Regions from separate parts of the Carboxydothermus pertinax genome, predicted to be linked through region 1. Evidence: riboswitches for the same ligand, from Rfam matches in the RefSeq annotation. Region 1 holds a riboswitch; the other holds the start of a gene.

The links. Region 1 has a riboswitch for cobalamin ahead of cpu_RS02600 (energy-coupling factor ABC transporter permease). Riboswitches for the same ligand answer to the same signal wherever they lie in the genome.
Region 2: another riboswitch for cobalamin. It lies ahead of cobT (nicotinate-nucleotide--dimethylbenzimidazole phosphoribosyltransferase); the one in region 1 lies ahead of cpu_RS02600 (energy-coupling factor ABC transporter permease).

Annotation. Positions count from the first base shown of each region.
Region 1 is NZ_BDJK01000006.1:246,014-249,718, forward strand. It holds gene cpu_RS02580 (selenium metabolism-associated LysR family transcriptional regulator) at 1-528, opposite strand, end outside; gene cpu_RS02585 (CGGC domain-containing protein) at 643-975, shown strand; gene cpu_RS02590 (hypothetical protein) at 1,142-1,549, shown strand; gene cpu_RS02595 (precorrin-2 dehydrogenase/sirohydrochlorin ferrochelatase family protein) at 1,562-2,176, shown strand; cobalamin riboswitch at 2,259-2,444, shown strand; gene cpu_RS02600 (energy-coupling factor ABC transporter permease) at 2,541-3,263, shown strand; gene cpu_RS02605 (energy-coupling factor ABC transporter substrate-binding protein) at 3,263-3,583, shown strand; gene cbiQ (cobalt ECF transporter T component CbiQ) at 3,537-3,705, shown strand, end outside.
Region 2 is NZ_BDJK01000043.1:18,787-22,491, forward strand. It holds gene cpu_RS09550 (molybdopterin-dependent oxidoreductase) at 1-11, shown strand, start outside; gene cpu_RS09555 (4Fe-4S dicluster domain-containing protein) at 23-619, shown strand; gene nrfD (NrfD/PsrC family molybdoenzyme membrane anchor subunit) at 634-1,509, shown strand; cobalamin riboswitch at 1,566-1,742, shown strand; gene cobT (nicotinate-nucleotide--dimethylbenzimidazole phosphoribosyltransferase) at 1,842-2,912, shown strand; gene hemG (protoporphyrinogen oxidase) at 3,002-3,705, opposite strand, start outside.

The sequences.
Region 1 (3,705 bases):
TAGAAGATGATCTTCAGCAACGACTATAACTAATTCATCGTGGGTTATGGTTTTTGCCTCAATTTGAGGATGAACAATTCCTTCGCCGCCACAGAAAGCAATTTCCAGCTCATGGTGCAGTAGCTTTTGTTCAATTTCATGGGAGTTGCTTATATCTAATACTACTTCAATGCCTGGATAGAGCTTGCGATATTGTCCTAATATCTCGGGTAATACATAAATGCCGGGAGTTGTACTGGCTCCCACCAACAAACGGCCTTTGCCCAATCCCTTTAAATCCCGGAGTGTATTTTCTGCTTCCTCTAACTGGTTAAAAATTTTTGTAGTGTATCGATACAGAGTTTGCCCGGCTTCGGTTAAATAGACTTTTCGGCCCAATTTTTGAAATAATTCTAAGCCGAGCTCCTGTTCCAGATTTTTTATTTGAACAGAAATGGTTGGTTGACTAATCAGTAATTCTTCTGCCGCTTTAGTAAACCCTTGGTGCTTAGCAACAGTATGAAAGACTTTTAGATAGTTTAAATTCATTCTGCACACACCTGGCTTACATAGATATTTTCAATTGATAACATTGAAAAGATATATTTATATTATAATTCATTTTTCGATAAAATTAAAGCAAAAAACAAGGGGGAAGTGCAGATGAAGGTAGGTATTATTCGTTGTCAACAGACAGAAGATATGTGCCCCGGCAATACTGACTTTGCCGTGGCGCGGGAGAACAAGGGCGTGTTTGCCACTAGCAATGAGCCTGTTGAGGTGATCGGTTTTGTTTCCTGCGGCGGTTGCCCGGGGAAGAAGAGCGTTACTCGGGCGGAAATGATGGTAAACCGGGGGGCGCAAGTGGTTGTGTTGGCATCTTGTATAACGAGAGGGAATCCGATCGGTTTTGCCTGTCCCCATCGAGATAACATATTGGCAGCAATTAAAAAAAGAATTGGAGAAAAAGCGGAAATCTGGGATTGGACTCATTAAAAATATCTGAAAATTTATGGAAGTTTTAAATACCCGGCAAACTCCCAATACGACTATACGCTTCAAAGAAGTAAGGATTCATTGGGAAAAATGGTAAACTTCCCGGCAAAACCGGGAAGTTTTTTTTAAATATCAAATGCGATAAGATTATGTTAGAGGTGATAGGATGAAGCGATTTTGGGGGCTACTGTTCTTACTCCTTTTTGGCTTTAATAAATTAGTCCTGGGCGGGGAAGTTATTGTAAAGGGCATTGTGGAGTCGGCTTTAGAAGGAAAACATTACGAATTAAAAGTGACCGATTTCGGCAATTTAAATAAGCCTGCACCCTATTATGTCTTATCTGGCGAACATAACTGGCAAAGCTATGTGGGAAAGGAAGTGGTGGTGAAAGGAACTGTCTTTGACGGTTACAGTATTTACATGAAACCGGGTTTAAAGGTAATTTCGATTAGCTTTCCTGCGGAAAATACTAAGCGTACTTTTAAAGAAAACCTTCCTTATTACTTTGGACTATTTTTAGTTGCCGGATTTTTTGGCTACTATATCTTTTTACGATACTTTAAAAAGAAGTGAGGAGAGTTTACCGTGTATCCTATTAGTTTAAATTTAACGGGGACCCTCGTATTAGTAGTAGGGGGTGGAAGGGTTGCTCTTCGGAAGGTGCAAAGTCTTTTAAGAGAAGATGCAAAAATTATCGTAGTTGCCCCGAAAACTCTTCCGGAATTAAAGGCTCTGGCCCAGAGCGGGCAAATTAAACTTTATCTGCGGGAATTTCAGGAAGAAGATTTATCCGGCCCCAAGTTAGTCTTTGCTGCCACCGATAATTCAGAGCTTAATAAAAGAATAGCTAATCTTTGTCAAAGACTGGGGATTTGGGTCAATGTAGCCGACAGTCCCGAGGAGTCCAATTTTATTGTTCCAGCGGTTTGGCGCCGGGGAGGTTGGGAAATAGCTGTGGGGACCTCTGGGTTATCTCCTTTTGCGGCCCGCCTTTTAAAAGAAGAGCTTTCCCGGTTAATTGAACCTGCCTGGGATGATTACCTGAAATTTTTGGGGGAATTACGTAAAGCCTTAAAGGAAAGCAAAATTGAGAAAAATAAGAGAGAAGAAATTTTAAAAGAAGTAGCCAAAATTTATGATTACCAGAAGTTTTGCCAGGAAAAGCCTTCGGTAAAATTAATCTTGGAAAAATTTAAATAAAAATATTTTCACAAAGCAGGATTTACGAAAAATTTTGCGAATTATCTTAAGTTAAGAAAGCCCCTAATAATATTTTTAAAAATTAAATAGCAAACTTTAAGGTGCCTTTAAGGCTTAAAAGGGAAGTCCGAGCCCAAGAGTTTGGGTAACGGCGCGGTCCCGCCACTGTAAGTAGGGAGTTACCCTATAATATCCACTGGTTTATACCGGGAAGGGTAGGGTAACAATGAACTACAGCCAGGAGACCTGCCTTAAAGTTTGGTTCGAAACCTACGCGGATAGGTGGAGAACGGGAGTTTGGTTATAAGTCCCCTTCTACCGGCGTAGGAGGGGATTTTAATTTTTAAAAAGGATGGTGGAGGGCATGTTAAAAACCAATTTTCGCTTATTGTTTTTGTTAATTTTTCTTTTAATTCCCACCCCGGTTCTTGCCATGCATATTATGGAAGGGTTTTTACCGGTAAAATGGGTGATTTTCTGGGATCTTGTTACTTTACCTTTTCTGGTGATAGGTTTTATCCGCTTGCAAAAGGAAGCTAACCGGGGGCCGGGAGCTAAACTAATGTTAGCCTTTGCCGGAGCGTTTATCTTTGTTTTATCGGCTTTAAAAATGCCATCGGTAACCGGAAGTTGTTCCCATCCTACCGGAACGGGGTTGGCCGCAATTTTATTTGGGCCGTTTATCACGACCGTATTAGGTTTTATTGTTTTGATTTTTCAGGCTCTTCTTTTGGCTCATGGTGGCATTACCACCCTTGGTGCTAATACTTTCTCCATGGCAGTTGCCGGACCACTGGTAGCTTACGGGGTTTATAAAGGTCTCCAAAAAGCTGGATTCAACAATAATGTTAGCATCTTTTTAGCTGCCATGCTCGGGGATTTATCGACCTATATGATTACCTCTGGGCAACTGGCGTTAGCCTTTCCGGGAAGTTCACTTTTTTTAAGTGCTTTAAAATTTATGGGAATCTTTGCCTTAACCCAAATTCCTTTAGCTATAAGTGAAGGGATTTTAACGGTTTTAACCTATAATTTCTTGAGCCGTTATGAAGATGCCAAAATATGGGTAGAAAAGGGTGAGCATTAATGAGAACGTTTACCAATATCATCCTGCTAATTTTGGTAATAGCGTTAATTGCGGTTCCAATGTTTTTAGTTAAGGGGGAATTTTCCGGCGCCGATGAATTAGCCTCCCGGGTGATTGAAAAGCAAGACCCCAATTATAAGCCCTGGTTTTCCCCCGTCTGGGAACCGCCCAGCGGCGAGATAGAGTCGTTTTTATTTGCCCTGCAGGCGGCTTTGGGCGCCGGGTTTGTGGGATTTTATCTGGGGTACTTGAAGGGAAAGAAGGAAGGAAAAAATGTTAACGGAACAGTTGGCCTATCAAAGTCCGCTAAGGAAAATTGACCCTGTTTATAAACTTCTTTTTTCCTTTGCGCTTTTATTCCTGGGGTTAACAGCTCCCAATCCTTTTTTTACCTTACTCCCTACCCTGGGGTTAGTAAGCTTTTTTCTGGTGAGAAAGGGAA
Region 2 (3,705 bases), on a different contig from region 1:
TAATAAAGTAAGGAGGAGAACAATGGCACGCTACGGAATGGTAATTGACCTTCGAACCTGCGTCGGCTGTCAGGCTTGCAGTGCTGCCTGTGCCACCGAAAACCAGACCCCTTACTGGTCCGATAAATGGCGCACCCGGGTGTTGGATATCGAAAAAGGGGAATATCCCAATACCGGCCGGCATTTTGTTCCAACAATTTGTATGCACTGTGAAGAACCGGCCTGCTTAACCATTTGTCCATCTCAGGCAACGATCCGGGATGAAAATGGCAGCATCCTTGTAAACTACGATACCTGCCTTGGTTGTAAAGCCTGTATGGCAGCCTGCCCTTATGGGGCCCGGTATGTTTATGATAAGAACGATGTTGCCAAAAACCTAGAAATTCACGGAGAATTATCCCAGCATAATGTGGTGCATATTGACAAGTGTACTTTTTGCTTTGACCGGGTAGAAAGAGGCCTGGAGCCAGCTTGTGTGGCTACCTGTCCGGCAAAAGCCAGGATTTTTGGGGACTTAGATGACCCCAATAGCGAAGTGGCCAAACTGGTGGCTGCAGGAATTGCTAAGCCTTTAAGACCGGATTTAAATACCAAACCCAAGGTCTTTTATATTTACTAAAGGGGGGACAGCCGATGTCAGTTGAAAATACTCTACCTTTTGAACGCCAGGAAGCTTATGAGTGGCCTTTAGCGGTTTACTTGCTGCTGGGAGGTATAGGTGGGGCGTTTATTTCTCTTTCGTTTATTTTGCATTACCTTTTTAGCTGGTCTATCGTTGGAAATTACGGCATGCTTATTGGGATGGGATTTTTTGCCTTGGCGGGTTTGACCCTTCTTTTTCTTGACTTAGAGCGGCCACTAAATGCGATATATTCTTTAAATAATATTAAAACCTCCGGGATTTCCTGGGACGTAGTTTTAATTGCTTTAAGTTTTGGCGGTGCTTTGTTATATGTTTTGCCGTTTTACGTTTCTATACCGGTCTTGGAAAGCTTACGGCTTTTGTTTGGCGGTATAGGAGCTTTAGCCGGATTCTTATTTCCGGTGATTTCCGGAGGCTTGATTTCTGCTCCGGTGTCAGTGCCTCTGTGGCATACACCTCTTTTGCCGGTATTGTTTTTAATAAATAGTTTTGGGGTTGCTTTTTCTGCTGTGCCGGCTATGTTTGGCCCGGGTTCAGAGATTTTCGCGTTTATTTTTAACTTAGCAGTGTTTATGGCAAATCTGGTGATTTCGGGAGGTTTCATTGCTTTTTATGAGCATGCCCATAACGGCCCGGTAGAAGCCCAGTACGGTTTTCATGAAATGTGGAAGAAATTTAATTTTCAAGTGGGCTTTTTAGTAGTGGGTTTACTTTTTCCGTTAATTCTTAGCGGTTATATGTTCTTTACCGGAAACTTTTTGTCCTGGGGATTTGGGGCCCTTGCGGTTGCTCAACTAATTGGTGGCATTGCTTTAAGGAATTGCCTTTTAAAACATGGTTATTTAACTTATCCCTGGCCGTATTAAAAATTTAATGGACAAAAAAAGGAATTTTTAAAAAAATAGCGAAATGATAATAAAAAACTTCATAAATGCCTTTTGGTGCCCCTTTAGGGGAGAATAGGGAAGTCAGGTGCGAATCCTGCGCGGTCCCGCCGCTGTAACCGGTGAGCTGGTATGGCCACTGCTTTTTGCGGGAAGGTCTTACCAAAAAGCTATGACCCGGGAGCCAGAAGACCTGCCAAAAGGTGGAGCTTTAGCGGTTCGGCGATACCGCTTGGGCGTGGGTGATGGTAAAGCCCACAGCAGTACTACTGCTGTGGGCTTTTAAATTTATAGCTTTAAGGGGGAGATGGATTATGTTAACAGAAGTTTTAAACCAAATTGGAGAGCTTTACCCAGAACCCATGGAAAAAGCGCAAAAACACTTAGACGGCTTAATTAAGCCGCCGGGAAGCCTTGGGGTTTTAGAGGAAATGGCGGTGAAATTAGCCGGGATTACCGGGGAACTGGCTCCTGATTTATCCAAAAAAACGGTTGTAGTAATGGCCGGTGACCACGGGGTAACCGAGCATACAATAAGTGTAGCGCCGGTGGAAGTTACGGCGCAGATGACCCGTTGTTTTCTAAAAGGCCTCGCCGGAATTAACGTTTTAGGAAGACACACAGGGGTGGAAGTTAAGGTTGTCGATATGGGAATAAAGGAGGATCTTAATTTACCCGGACTCATTGTCAAAAAAGTACGTCCTGGTACCGCCGATTTTACTTTAGGACCGGCAATGTCCCGGGAAGATGCTATAAAGGCAATACTGGCGGGGATTGAGGTGGCAAAGGATTTGATTGCCGCTGGAAGTAAGGTTCTAATCACCGGGGATATGGGAATAGGCAATACTACCCCTTCGGCAGCTATTTTAGCGGTTTTAATGGATATACCCGTGGAACAGGCAGTGGGCCGGGGAACGGGAATTAACGCGGAAATTTTCAAGAAGAAAATAGAGGTTATTAATAAAGGGATAAAGATAAATCGGCCGGATAAAACCGATGCCGTTGATGTTCTTTCCAAGGTTGGCGGGTTTGAAATAGGAGGCCTTACCGGTTTAATTCTTGGGGCAGCAGCTCAAAGAGTGCCGGTAGTAATTGACGGTTTTATTTCTACGGCAGCGGCAATGTTAGCCGTTACCTTAAAAAATGAAGTAAGAAATTTTCTCTTCCCTTCCCATTTATCCGAAGAACCGGGGCATAAATTAATGATGGAATATTTAGGTTTAACCCCCTATCTCAACTTAAAAATGCGCCTTGGAGAGGGCACCGGAGGAGTATTTGGAGCTTTCTTCTTAGAAGCCGCGACTAAAGTTATGCGGGAAATGGGAAGCTTTGCCTCAAGCGAAGTTTCGTTCCTCCTGGAAGAAAGAATGGCTAAAGTTTTTTAAATTAGTCTACTTAAAAAAGAGGGTGAATATTTATACGATATTCACCCTCTCTACTTTATTAAGTAATTTGGCTTTTTCCAGATCTAATTTTAAGAAATATTATTTAAGAGGCGTCTTACCGCTTCCCGGCCGCTTTTTATGCAGTCAGGAACGCCAATTCCCCGGTAGGAGCTGCCGGCTAGAGCGAGGCCCGGCATTTCCTCTACCAGCTTATCAATTTTTGCCAAGCGTTCTAAGTGGCCAACCTTATACTGGGCCATACCTTTAGGCCAGCGAAAGATTTCGTAAAAAAGCGGCTTGGCTTGAACCCCAAGAATATCTTTTATTTCTCTTAAAACAAGATCGACCATATCCTTTTCCGGTAAAAATACATCTTCCTGATTTACCGCCCCGCCTAAAAAGCCACGGACTAATAGGTAGTCCTCAGAGGGTACCCGGTGGTTCCATTTGACCGAACTATAGGTAATCGCCATAAGATGACGCTTTTCAATTCGCGGTACAACAAAACCAAAGGAATTTACTGCAAAAGGCCAATCAGCTTTTTTGTAAGCTAAAGTAATAGTAGCCGAAGAAGCAAAACCGGTTTGAGTTAAAAGCCCGGCAAGGTCGCTGTTTAGTTCTTCAAGAAGCTCGGCGGCAACATATGAAGGTACCGCTAAGATAACATGGTTACTTTCAATTACTTCTCCGTCACTTAAAAAGGTCTGGTATTTTCCATTTTTATAAGAAATCTTAATGGCTTTTTTGCCGGAAAAAAGTTTATATTCTGGAAGATTTGCCACTATATTTTCGG